DNA from 2 places in the Dehalococcoides sp. THU4 genome. Region 1 is predicted to be linked to the other one. Evidence: riboswitches for the same ligand, from Rfam matches in the RefSeq annotation. Region 1 holds a riboswitch; the other holds the start of a gene.

Region 1 (6,489 bases):
TTATATAGAGCAAAATTATCTGGAGTTTGCTGCCCCGGATAATTTTGACCTGGTAACTCTTATCTATTGTGATTACTGCGCGCTTAGCCCGGCCCAGCGTTGCCGGCTTCTTTCGGTCTGGCGGAAATGCCTGAAAGATGGCGGGCAGATATTGCTGGATGTATTTTCTCTTTCAGCTTACGAAGGGCGGGCGGAAAGTGCAGCTTACGGACGCCGCTTGATGGATGGCTTCTGGTCAGGACATGATTATTTCGGCTTTATTAACACTTTTAAATATCCGCTAGAAAAAGTGATACTGGATAAATACACTATTATAGAGGCGGATAGGGAGTGGCAGGTCTTCAACTGGCTGAAGTATTTTTCCTCCGCAGAGCTGAAAGACGAGCTAGCTGAAAACGGGTTTGAGGTAACAGGTGTATTTTCAGATGTTGCCGGGAAGGTTTACTGCGAAACTTCACCTGAAATTGCCGTAGTTGCCCGAAAGAAAAACTGATTTATTAGCTAGGATACTGGTTTTAACAGCCGCAGTTTTTGAGTCTGCGGCTGTTTTATTGATTGAGATAAACCCGTTTATTAGGGTAAAATGGTTTGCAGTTATATATCCTTAAACCTTACAAGAGAGAAGCGAGCGTAATGATAAAACCAACCAAGCTGATTCCGCCTTTTCCCCAGATGACAATAGGGGTTATGGGTTCTGCCGGCGGGGCAATGTCTGATGAAACCAAAAAAAATCTGCGTTGTCTGGGTGAGTGCATAGCCAAGCGTAAACATGTACTTATTACCGGTGCCTGTCCCGGTATGCCCCATGAAACTGTGCTGGGGGCTAAGGAAGAAGGCGGAGTAGTAGTAGGCATTTCCCCGGCCCTCAATCTGGAAGAACACGTAGAAAAATACCATTCTCCCACCCGCGGATATGACGCCATTATCTATACCGGCTCAGGTCTGATGGGACGGGAGATTGAAAATATCCGCAGCTGTGACGTAGTAATATTTGCCGGGGGGCGCTCCGGCACTCTGGGTGAGTTTGCCATAGCTTATGACGAAGGCAAGGTTATAGGCGTGTTGCGGGGGAGCGGCGGTATTGCTGACCATCTGGACAAGATTATTGCCATGGTGGACAAGGAAACCGGTGCCCGGGTCTACTACGAATCAGACCCGCATAAACTGCTGGATGTACTGGAAGCAGTTTACCGGGAACGTATTTTCCCCAGGCATAAGCTTCTGCTGGAAAACCACAGCCCTGACGGTATTTACGACGGCTAATCTAATTTTAATCTGAAAGGGATTTAGTTTCTAAATCCCTTTTTTATATCCCCGGAATGCTTGGGATATGGGGGCTATCAAAGCAGGTTTACGGGTCTGGTTTCCCTGAGAATATATTTCAGGTTTTTCGTTTATGTATTGACTAAACAAAATAACTGGAGTAAACTAAAATTTAGTTGAATATATGACGGGATAGCTATGAGTGCAAGACCGGTGCGAATCCGGCGCAGTACCGCCTACTGTGACCGAGGGGAGACCTTCGGGAGCCAGAACCTCAAATTCCGTTACCAGGCACTCCGCGGAATAGGGAGGGTAGTCATTTTAGAGTGACTTAAATACCTTTGTCCGATGAGGCAGAGGTATTTTTTATGTCTGGCAGAGTATATAAAAAATAACAGGGCCTTGAACTTTGAGTGCAAGACCGGTGCAATTCCGGCGCAGTACCGCCTGCTGTAATGGGGCAAGTACCCCGAAGTCAGAACTTCAAAGTTCGGTTTTAGAGGCTCTCCGCGGTAAGAGGAGGTACGTGGCCATGCAGAAAAACTTGTAAGAGGAAACAGTTTTGCCCGTGGTTTTGGTTTCCGATATTAAAAATGAATGGAGCAGTTATGCTGAGTGATATTAAAATGAAACTTAACAGTAAGAGTGCCCGCTTGGGTACGGCTGTTGCCAGTATCTTCTTAAGTTTGGTTTTGCTGCTGGGTTTGGCAGGCGGCTGTAAAACGGCAGACGATACCGAGAATGAAGATGATACCCCGGTAGTAACCGAAGTAAGCTATCCCCTGACAGTGACAGACCAGCTGGGCAGGACGGTAACTATTCAGTCCGAACCCCAGACTATAGTCTCTCTTTCCCCCAGCAATACCGAAACTATTTATGCTATGGGACTGGAAGATAAACTGGTGGGTGTGACCACCTATTGCAACTACCCTGAAGCCGCCGCAGATAAGCCCAAGGTGGGCGGTTTTTCAACTGTGGATGTTGAAGCGGTGACTGCTATAGGACCTGATATTATTCTGGCCTCCAATCTTCATGAGTCTACCGTTATCCCTCAGCTTGAACAGTTGGGTCTGACTGTGATAGCTATCAGCCCGGATAACCTGGAAGAAGTAATCTCATCTATTGAGCTTATCGGCAAATGCCTTAATCAGGTTGAAAAAGCCAATTCGCTGGTAGACGGGATGCAAACCCGTATAGATGCGGTAACAGCCAAGGTCAAAAACCTGTCTGACAGTCAGAAACCGCGTGTTTTATACATTGTCTGGCATGAACCTCTTATGAGTGTTGGTTCTACTGCCTTTATAACCGGCTTGATTACTGCTGCCGGAGGCGTTAGTATTACTGCTGATTCTGTAGAAGCTTATCCTACCATTAGTTTGGAAACAGTACTCGGGGCTAATCCCCAGGTGATAGTGGTGGGTACCGGTATGGGCTCAGGGGCGGATGCGCCGCTGATTTTTATGCAGGATGAGCCCCGTCTGGCGGCTATTGATGCCAGAATAAACGGCTATATATATAGTATCAATACAGACCTTATCGGCCGTACCGGCCCGCGGATTGTAGATGCTCTGGAGCAGCTGGCCCAGATGCTCCACCCTGAAATATTCGGGGCTTTCAGCGGATAAAGAATTCGGGTGGGGCAGGTATATACCTGCCCCACAGTTTTGCAGGTAAGAATGGGTGTTAATACAAGTCTGAATAAAGAAAACAGCCCGGCAGTACCCGGCGGTCTGCACCCTCACTGGCAGGGCAGGCTTTATGCAATGCTCGGGTTGCTTGGATTGCTGCTGCTGGCGGCAATCTTTGCTATTTCATTCGGCTCGGTTGAAGTGCCGTTTTTTACCACTATATCCATTATAATTTCAAAAATCCCCTTTATACATATCAGCCCTGACTGGACTGTAAATACCCAGACTATTATTTGGGATATCCGTTTGCCCAGAGTCCTGCTGGCCGGAGTGGTGGGTATGGCTTTGGCTGTGGCCGGGGCTACATATCAGGGGCTTTTCCGTAACCCTCTGGCAGACCCGTATCTTATCGGTGTGGCCCAAGGGGCGGCGGTAGGCGCTGTACTGGGGCTGATACTGGGTATCGGTTTTGATATACTGGGTATTTTTGCAACCCCGCTGTTTGCCTTTGTGGGGGCGTTCGGGGCGGTAGGTGTTGTGTATATGCTGGCCAGGGTGGGAAACCGCCTTACGGTTACCACTTTGATACTGGCTGGTGTGGCACTGGGCTCATTCCTTACGGCTGTTGTATCGTATTTAATTACGGTCAGCGGCGACAAGATTCACTCTGTTATGTTCTGGCTGATGGGCAGTTTTTCTATGGCTGCCTGGGACAGTGTAAAAATAGTTGTACCTATTGTAATCATAGGTACTATAGTTATACTTTTATTTGCCCGTTCGCTGAACCTTATTCAGCTGGGTGAAGAGCAGGCTCAGGAACTGGGGGTGGATGTGGAACGGATGAAAATCTTCCTCCTTACGGCAGCTACCCTGATAACAGCGGCAGCGGTATCTTTTGTGGGTATTATCGGTTTTGTGGGTATTATAGTTCCCCACGCCGTGAGACTAATCTGGGGGGCGGATTACCGTTTCCTGCTGCCTCTTTCGGCTCTGGTGGGGGCGGTATTTATGATAATGGCTGACATTGCCTCCCGTACTTTGGTTGCTCCCAATGAAATCCCGGTGGGGGCTATTACGGCACTGGTGGGTGCGCCCTTTTTCCTGTATTTGCTTAGAAAACGCACCCGAATGCTCTTTTAGGTATATGAAAAATGTTTGAACTTGAAGTCCGGGATATAACCCTGGCCTATGGTGCGGTTGATGTTTTAAGGAATGTCAGCTTTAAAACCATGCCCGGTGAAATGATAGGTTTGGTAGGGCCGAATGGTTCAGGCAAGTCTACCCTGATAAAATCTTTGGCCAGAGTTATAGAGCCGCGTCTGGGGCATATTTACATAAACGGGCGTGATTCGCGTACTATCCCCCGCCTGGAGCTGGCTAAAATGGTAGGGGTTGTGCCTCAGATACCGGTACTTCCCAGCGCTTTTACCGCTTTTGAGATTGTCCTGATGGGTCGAAACCCTCATATGGGAACGTTTCAATATGAAAGCCGCAAGGATATTGCCATTGCCTGGGAGGCTATGGAGAGGGCAGGGGTACTGCATCTGGCTGAAAGACAAATAGGCGAACTGTCGGGCGGTGAAATACAAAGTGTAGTCATTGCCCGTTCTTTATGCCAGAAAACCGAGGCTATTTTGCTGGATGAGCCTACTTCCAACCTGGATATAGGCCGCCAGATAGAGGTACTTGACCTTATAAAATCAGAGTGCCGCGAACGGAATATTACCGTAATTGCCGCCTTGCACGACCTTAATCTGGCTGCCCATTATTGTGAAAGGCTGATACTTATTGATCACAACGGCATTCATGCAGACGGCAGTCCGGCCGAGGTAATAACCACTGAAAATATCAGCCGTGTTTACGGCCCCGGCAGTTATGTCCATACTCATCCCCTAAGCGGACTTCCGGCGGTACTGCCGCGTTTAGGTAATACCCGCTGTGCAAACGGCGAAAAGGGAGGCACGGGTGCCCGCTGAGCAGGTAAATATCCGGACAGTTGCCGAATTTCACGGCATAAAGGCCGAGGTTATTGAGCATGAGGTCTGGGGTGTTCCCGCCAATGCTTTAGTGATTACTTTTCCCGAAGAACGGCAGGCACTTTCCGGCAGGCAGGGTTACCGCAAGGTCAAGGCAGTCTGCAATATTTATCTGCCGGATGCTATCTGGCCGCGTCTGCATAATGATAAATTAAGCTGGAATGGCTATTACCGTCAGGTTTTTTCCAAAGCCCTGAGTGCTATCGGCATTCCCCTTTCCAAAGTGCTGGTTTTATCCACCGGGGTTACCATGGACCATCTGGCCTTCCATGAAGAAAAACAGGGTGATTTGTGGGTGGCGGTTCTGGCTACTGCCGGGGTGGAGTCTAATGCCTTACGCATTGGGCAGGATAAGTCTTCGGGTATTGACCGTAACGGCAAGTTCAAACCCTTCGGCACTATAAATACTATTATTCTTACCAGCGAAAGCCTGCCGCAGTCTGCTCTGGCTTCCTGTTTTATAACCGCTACCGAGGCAAAGACTATTGCTTTGGATGAACTGGGTGTCATGAGTGCTTATACCCCCGGCCTAAAAGCCAGCGGCACCGGCACTGACCAGATAGTGGCAGTTTCCGGCACAGGTGACAAGGCAACCTACGTGGGCGGGCATACTTTGCTGGGCGAACTGATGGGGCGGAGTGTGACCCTGGCTATAAAAGAAGCCCTGACCAAGCGTATGGCCAGCAGAAAAGGGCATTAGGTTGGAAGTCCTTTTTATATTCCTGCTGGCGCTCATTATTGATTTGGTTTTTGGAGACCCGCCTAATGCTTTTCATCCGGTAGCCTATATGGGCAGGGTAATTGCCATTTTTGAGCGGGCAGGGTTTAAGGGCGGCCGGGTCTACCAGTTTGTTTACGGTATAGTCATGGTTTTTATTGCCATGGCACTTTTTTTTATACCGGTATATTTTCTGCTGGACTGGCTGCATGGAGTAAACAGTGTAGTTTACATAATAGTGTCAGCCGTTTTACTCAAGATGTGTTTTACGGTAACCGGCTTGCGTAAGGCCGCTTTGCTGATTAAACAATTGTTAGAAAAAGATGACATTGCCCAGGCCCGTTTTGAGCTCCGCTCACTGGTTTCACGTGATACCTCCAAACTGCCTCAGCCCAAACTGGTGGCGGCGGCGGTGGAATCTGTGGCGGAGAGTATCGGAGACGGGTTTGTGGCGCCGCTCTTTTTCTTTCTGATATTCGGCGTGCCCGGTGTTATGGCCTACCGGGTAGTTAGCACCTTTGACAGCATGGTGGGTTACCGCGGCAAATACGAATATCTGGGCAAGTTTGCCGCCAGATTTGATGATGTGCTTAATTTTATTCCGTCCAGACTGTCTGCCTTGTGCATACTGATTGCCAGCTTCTTTGGGCGTTACAGCCCGGCAGGGGCATGGCGGATAATGTGGCGTGACCACGCCAAGACCCAAAGCCCCAATGCCGGCTGGCCAATGGCGACTGCGGCCGGTGCCCTTGAAGTTTGTCTGGAAAAAGTGGGACACTATTCTTTAGGGGATAATATCAGGGAGCTTGTTCCCCAAACTATCAGCCGTTCGCTGCTGCTTATA
Region 2 (6,489 bases), 420 kb from region 1:
ACCCAGCTTCCGGCTGAAATTGATGAAGATGAGATAACCGGCGTTTAAAGGTTTTTCTTTAAACGCCCAATCTCTTTCTGGATTTCCTTGTTTTCCCAGTCACTTTCGTCACGCATGAAGCCGAAAACACTCAGGAAGTGAAAAATCAGCCCGATACCCCAGCCCCCCAGGGGAAAAATAAACCAGGGGTATGAACTGCCGGTAAATGCCCAGATACCTATAAGCATCAGGTTTATCACTATATAAACCGACAGGTGATTGTAAAAATCCTTCTTTTCCTTGACCCTTTTCTGGGCAATACGGTAGATTTCGTCATCAGTCAGCTGTTTCATGTTATCTGCCTTCCTTCACCCAGAATTATGCTTTATTTCACCGGGGTTATCAAGCCTTTAGAGCTAAATCCGGGTACAAAAAAACTGCCGGGTTTTAAAGCCGGCAGTCTGCAAATGCTATGAATTATCTGCTATTAGAAAAGTTTAGCCACAGCGGCAGCTATTATCATAAGGCCTATGGCAACAGGCAGAATCCGGATAGCGTAGTTGTAAACGCCATTCTTTTCCTCCAGAGCGGTTATCTCTGCCTTGCGTTTCTTGGCGGCGGCTTCATAACCGTAACCGCTGGTAATGGCATCCCAGTAGCAGGCGTCTACGCACCGTCCGCAGTAGGTGCAGCTGGAGGTATCCAGACTATAGTCATGTACCTGATGAACAATATCACACCGCAGACATCTCTGGGCTTCCTTCTTGGCAGCTTCGGGAGACAGAGTTTTTTCAATCTCCACTTTGTCACCGCCGGCCTGTTTTACCAGACTAAGCTCTACCTGAGAGCGGTTTTGACCCTTAGGTTCGTTAAGGGGTTTGATATTTTTTTCAGGCGGGGCCAGAGTCTCATCCAGATTGCCTTCGCCCCCCAGATATTTGTCAATCAGACCGGCTACCGAACGTCCGGCGGCCATAGCCTCAATGACCGAGCGGGCACCGCTGATGCCGTCACCGGCGGCAAATACGCCGGGCTGGACTACGGAAAGATAATCCGCCCCCGGTTTTTCATTGGAAGTAACCGTAGTGATAACTGTATCTGCCGCTATAAAGCGGTGTGTATCATTTATTATCTCATAATGGAGTTTATTTTCTTTGTCATATCCGTAAGAGCGGATACGGAAAAGTTCCACTCCCTCAATTTTGCCGTCCAGCCTGACCAGCTTTGCAAAATCCAGTGATGGATGAACAGTCACACCTGCATCTATAGCCCGGTCTACTTCCTCCGGGGAGGCTTCCTTGCTGCCGGCGTGGCGGCTGCAAACCAGATGCACCTCTGAGACCCCCAGGCTCTTAGCGGCAAAGGCACTGTTGTAAGCTTCAATGCCGCCGCCTATTATTACTACTTTGTCACCCAGACTTTCTTTGGTGGATGATTTTATATTCTTAAGGAAATCACTGCCCTGCATCAGGTCTGATTCAACGGTTTCATCACAGGGAAGGAGCAGCCCTTCGTCCAGACCGAGTACGCCGGTGGAAAGGAGGACCGAATCGTATCCCTGTTTGAACAGGGTCTGTACGGACTGCACCTGGCAGGAGGTATGGATAGTTACGCCCAGGTCGGTGATGGCCTTAATTTCTTTATTGAGTATATCTTTGGGCAGCTGATGCTCTGGTATACTGTAAAACATCTTGCCGCCGGCGTATTCCATGGATTCAAATATAGTTGCTTCGTGCCCCAGCAGGGTCAAAAAGTAGGCTGAGGTAAGTCCGGCCGGGCCGGAACCGATAATAGCTACCTTTTTGCCGGTGGAAGGGGCAATTTTAAGGTTATTTTTCCAACTGCCGTCGTCATTTTCAGCGGCATATCTCTTTAAAGCCCGAATAGCAATAGGCTCGTCAAATTTCTGGCGCTGGCACTCCAGTTCACAGGGGTGGAAACAGACATAACCGCACACTGAAGGGAAGGGTATTTTCTCTCTCATAACAGCAGTGGCAGCCGGGGCGTTGCCCTCAGCTACAAAGCGGACATAGCGGGGGATATCCAATCCGGCGGGGCAGGCGCGGGTGCAGGGAGCGGTGCCGACCCGTTTGGTGGGTGTCTTATCCCTATCCAGTTTGATAGCATCTACCGGGCAGATGCTGGCACAGCGGTTACATCCGGTGCAGCGGCTCTGTGTCCAGAAAAACTCACTGCCGGCGGTACGCTTGGTAGAAACTACCTTGCCGTCCTGTTTGATTTCTTCAGCCGGTTCCATTTTGTCTGCAGGTGCTTTTGTTTTGGCCATATATGTCTCTTCTACAAAATATTTAAGCCGATATTTAAAAGACCTAGTTCCTGATATTATACTTGCAACATATAGTACATTGTCAATCTGCAAGCTCACCTGTGAGCCAAACTGCTCTATTCTACCACCCATTTAATTCTTTATCCACCCGGCTTTTAAAGCAGCTGTTTTTTGGGCAAAATGCGGCTAAAATAAGTATTGACAAAACAGAAATAACTAATTAAAATCAAGTCTAATTGAATATGGTCTGCCGGTGCTTTGTAACAAAAGCTTAAAAGGGAAGCCTGTTAGAATCAGGTGCGGTCCCGCCGCTGTATACGGGGACGAAAACTGGAATACGCCACTGTTTCATTAAAATGAAGCGGGAAGGCCCGGTGAGTAGGTTGAGCCGTAAGCCAGAATATCTGCCGGTATAGAGTTTCGCGGAAAATGGCCGTGGGAAATGGTAAATCCCTGAGCCGAAAGGTTTGGGGTTTTATTTTTTTTAATCCTCAAACCTTGGTGGTTTGGGGATTTTTTATTATGGGGGGAAATATGAAAGCGGTCTTGCTGGAAGAACCGGCTAAACTTAGCCTGGCGGAGGTGGACACTCCGTCCTGCCCCAAGGGTGGTGTGCTCTTGGAGGTAGCCTGCTGTGCAATCTGCGGCACAGACGTAAAGATGTTCCGGCGGGGACACCGTGACCTTAAGTATCCCCGGATACTGGGGCATGAAATAGCCGCTGTGGTAGCCTGCTCTGAACACCCTGATTTCAAGGCGGGTGACAGGGTGCAGGTTTATCCGGGTATTGCCTGCGGGGTTTGCCCGCTTTGCCTGCAGGGCAGGGAGAATTTGTGCGGGCAGGTGAAAATAATAGGTTTTAATTATGACGGGGGCTTGGCCGAATATATGGCACTTCCCCCTGAAAGCCTGCCTGGCGGGCTTAACATAATACCTGGGAATGTTTCAGACGAAGAAGCCTCTCTGGCAGAGCCGCTTGCCAGCTGTATCCACAGTCAGTCTGTTAGCCGGGTGGGGGACGGAGATCGGGTGCTGGTGCTGGGGGCTGGGCCTTTAGGTCTTTTACAGGCCATGCTCGCCCGGCATAACGGGGCGGAAAAGGTGCTTATGGCCGAAGTCCTGCCTGACAGGGTGTGTGGGGCGGAACTGGCCTGCCCTGACGGGGTGATAGATTTGGCAAAGACCAGCCTTAAACAGGGGGTTTATGAGCAGACCGGGGGGGCGGGGGTAGATGTGATTCTGATTGCCAGTTCGGGGGTAGAAGTGGGAGAGCTGCCCTCTGTTTTGAGCCCCGGCGGGCGGATAAATTTCTTTTCCGGCCTGCCTAAAGACCGCTCTGAATTCAGCCTTGACGCCAACACTATCCATTACCGGGAGCTGGCCTTGAGCGGCTCTTACGGCTCTACTCCAGCGGATAATGCCCGGGCACTTAGCCTGATAACGGATGGGATTATACCTGTAAAAAGGCTTATCAGCCGGGTAACGGGTATTTCAGATATAGAGGAGGCTTTTCTGGGGGTGGAAAAGCTAAAAGGCCTTAAAACAATTATCAAATTTTAATAAAAAAGGGGGAAACAAAAGTGGACGAAAACAGGGTAAAAAATTTCGGGGCTGTCATAAGCCGCCTTATTTCCAAGGAAAATCTTAACCGTGAGGAAGTAAAAGACTGTTTCTGCCAGATAATGCGGAATGAACAGCCTGACCTCCAGCAGGGTGCCTTTATGGCCGCCCTAACCGCCAAGGGTGAAACAGCACCGGAGATAGCCGGTGTCTGGGAAGCTATATATGAGCAGGATACGGTAAGGGTTAAGCCTTTGGTCAATAAACCTTTGGTGGATAACTGCGGTACGGGCATGGACAGCCTGAAGACCTTTAACATCAGCACGGCTGCTTCCATTGTGGCGGCGGCGGGCGGGGTGGTACTGGCAAAACACGGTGCCAGAGCCCTTTCCGGCAGCTTAGGGACTATTGATATGCTGGAATCACTGGGTGTTGACGTGGAAACAGACGTGGAGACCGTCAGGCGGAGTATTGAAACGGCGGGTATAGGCATTTTTAACGGCATGAGCGCCCAGGTTCACCCCCAGGCTCTTTTCCGTATTCTTTCCCAGATACGTTTCGGGACTACCCTTAATATTGCCGGTTCGCTGGCAAACCCGGCTTTGCCCCGTTATGCGGTCAGGGGGGTATATTCGGCCGAACTATTGCAGCCGGTGGCCGAGGTGATGCGTGAGATAGGTTATAAAAAAGCCCTGGTTATCTACGGCTCTGCCCCCGGCGGCCGGGGAATGGATGAACTTTCCGTTTTGGGCGAAAGCCTCATTGCCGAGCTTGGCGAAGACGGGCAGATTATTAACTACAGCTTGTCCCCGGCAGATTTTGGTTTAAAACCCGGCCGGATGGAGGATATTCTTACTTCAGGGGATAAACAACGCGAAACCCTGCGGCTTCTCCGTATTCTTTCTGGCGGTGAAAACGGGGCTGCCTTTGACGCGGTTTGTCTGAATGCTGCTCCTGTTTTTTATATAGCCGGTGAGGCTGACAGCCTTCAGCAGGGTTATGCTAAAGCGGCGGAGATAATCCGTTCCGGTGCGGCTATTGCCAAGCTCCGGCAGTGGGTGCAGACCCAGAATTCCAACCCCCAAGCCGGTCTTGCCCGGCTGGACAGCCTGCTGGCTGAACTGGACGGAACAAAGGTCAGCTAAGGGTATTTATTTGGGGGGTAAAAGTCAGCCAAGCGCAAATCACGGCGCTGTTTTTTGGCAAGCCCGCTTGGCTTGCGGTAGAGATTTAACCCGGGATGCCTTAATATACGTGTTTAATACGTATTAGAAGATTAACCGGTGCTTGGGCTGATGCTGTCAGCGGTTGAGGCCGGTTTAATATCTGCAAACGGCAGTTCTATACGGAAAGTAGCCCCGTTGCCGGGGGTGCTTTCCGCTGATATTCTGCCATGGTGTTCTTCAATAATGCCATGGCAGATGGAAAGCCCCAGTCCGGTACCCTTACCTACCTCTTTGGTGGTAAAGAAAGGGTCAAAAATACGTTTGATATTTTCAGGGCTGATGCCGGGGCCGTTATCTGAAATACTGATTACCGCATAACCTTTGCGGCGGCTGGTTTTTATGGTTATCTGGGGGTGCTCCTTAAGGCGCAGGAAGAACTCTGCGTTGATAATAATATTTATCAGTACCTGCTGTATCTGGAAGACGTCCAGCATTACCCGCGGCAGGTCGGGGTCCAGTTCGGTTATGCAGCGGATATTATTTATCCGGTGGTCATGTTTGCGCAGTTCAAGCACCTTCTGAATGCTCAGGTTTATATCACCGGCTTCGCGGGTAGGGGTTTGCTGACGGGCAAAAGTGAGCAGATTGCGGACTACTTCAGCCGCCCGCAGGGCTTCGCGGTGAATAGTCTGGACATCTTCTTTGACTGATTCTTCCAGTTCATTCATCAGCAAAAGTTCACTGAAGCCGACAATGCCGGTAAGGGGGTTGTTTATCTCGTGGGCCAGACCGGAAGCCAGCTCACCTACCGAGGCCATACGGTCAGTCATGATAAGCTGCTGTTCCAGTTTCTTGTGTTCGGTAATATCCGCACTGAGTATTATTATGCCCTGGATTTCACCTGAGTAATCACGCAGTACCGCTCCGCTTATCTGGCAGAAATATTCCGTTCCGTCCGGGCGTACACACAGAAGTTCCAGATTGCGTACTTCATTCAGGCTGTCTGCCTGGGCCAGATAGGCTCTGGCTTCTTCACGGTCTTTGGGGGCAATAAATTCCAGCCCGTGTCTGCCTATCATCTGGTCTTTGCTGGTGTAGTTATTCATTTTCAGTATAGTCTGGTTGACTTCGGTAATATAGCCTTGGGTATCCATGACAATTATGCCTTCGTTAACCCCGTTGAACATTCCCCGGATTTTTTCTTCCGAGGCTATCAAGGCATTATGGGTCTGTTTCTGTTCGGTAATATCAGAGATAATGCAGATAGCATTCGTTACGCTGCCGTTTTCATCAAGCAGGGTAGAGCAGTTTACCATCACATCCCGGTACTTGCCGTCTTTGTGGAGCATACGGCAATCCTTGTTATAAATAATTTCCCCGCGGTTTAGGCTGGCAATATGCCTGCGGACTTCATGGCGGAAGGGTTCTTCCACAATTTCCAGAAAGCTCATCCCCACCAGTTCGGCCGGAGTATAGCCCAGTATTTCCTGAACACGC

Evidence for each region. Region 1 has a riboswitch for cobalamin ahead of ACE6F3_RS05460 (ABC transporter substrate-binding protein). Riboswitches for the same ligand answer to the same signal wherever they lie in the genome.
Region 2: linked by a shared signal. The riboswitch ahead of ACE6F3_RS03270 (zinc-dependent dehydrogenase) and the one ahead of ACE6F3_RS05460 (ABC transporter substrate-binding protein) in region 1 are both predicted to bind cobalamin.

The regions. Positions count from the first base shown of each region.
Region 1 covers NZ_CP171266.1:1,029,287-1,035,775, forward strand. Annotated here, with positions in the region: gene ACE6F3_RS05450 (bifunctional 2-polyprenyl-6-hydroxyphenol methylase/3-demethylubiquinol 3-O-methyltransferase UbiG) at 1-493, shown strand, start outside; gene ACE6F3_RS05455 (LOG family protein) at 634-1,263, shown strand; cobalamin riboswitch at 1,423-1,558, shown strand; cobalamin riboswitch at 1,649-1,767, shown strand; gene ACE6F3_RS05460 (ABC transporter substrate-binding protein) at 1,872-2,888, shown strand; gene ACE6F3_RS05465 (iron ABC transporter permease) at 2,940-4,031, shown strand; gene ACE6F3_RS05470 (ABC transporter ATP-binding protein) at 4,043-4,867, shown strand; gene ACE6F3_RS05475 (adenosylcobinamide amidohydrolase) at 4,857-5,627, shown strand; gene ACE6F3_RS05480 (cobalamin biosynthesis protein) at 5,629-6,489, shown strand, end outside.
Region 2 covers NZ_CP171266.1:609,317-615,805, forward strand. Annotated here, with positions in the region: gene ACE6F3_RS03255 (acetyl-CoA carboxylase biotin carboxylase subunit) at 1-48, shown strand, start outside; gene ACE6F3_RS03260 (2TM domain-containing protein) at 45-332, opposite strand; gene ACE6F3_RS03265 (FAD-dependent oxidoreductase) at 467-2,266, opposite strand; cobalamin riboswitch at 2,501-2,693, shown strand; gene ACE6F3_RS03270 (zinc-dependent dehydrogenase) at 2,801-3,826, shown strand; gene trpD (anthranilate phosphoribosyltransferase) at 3,847-4,971, shown strand; gene ACE6F3_RS03280 (PAS domain S-box protein) at 5,103-6,489, opposite strand, start outside.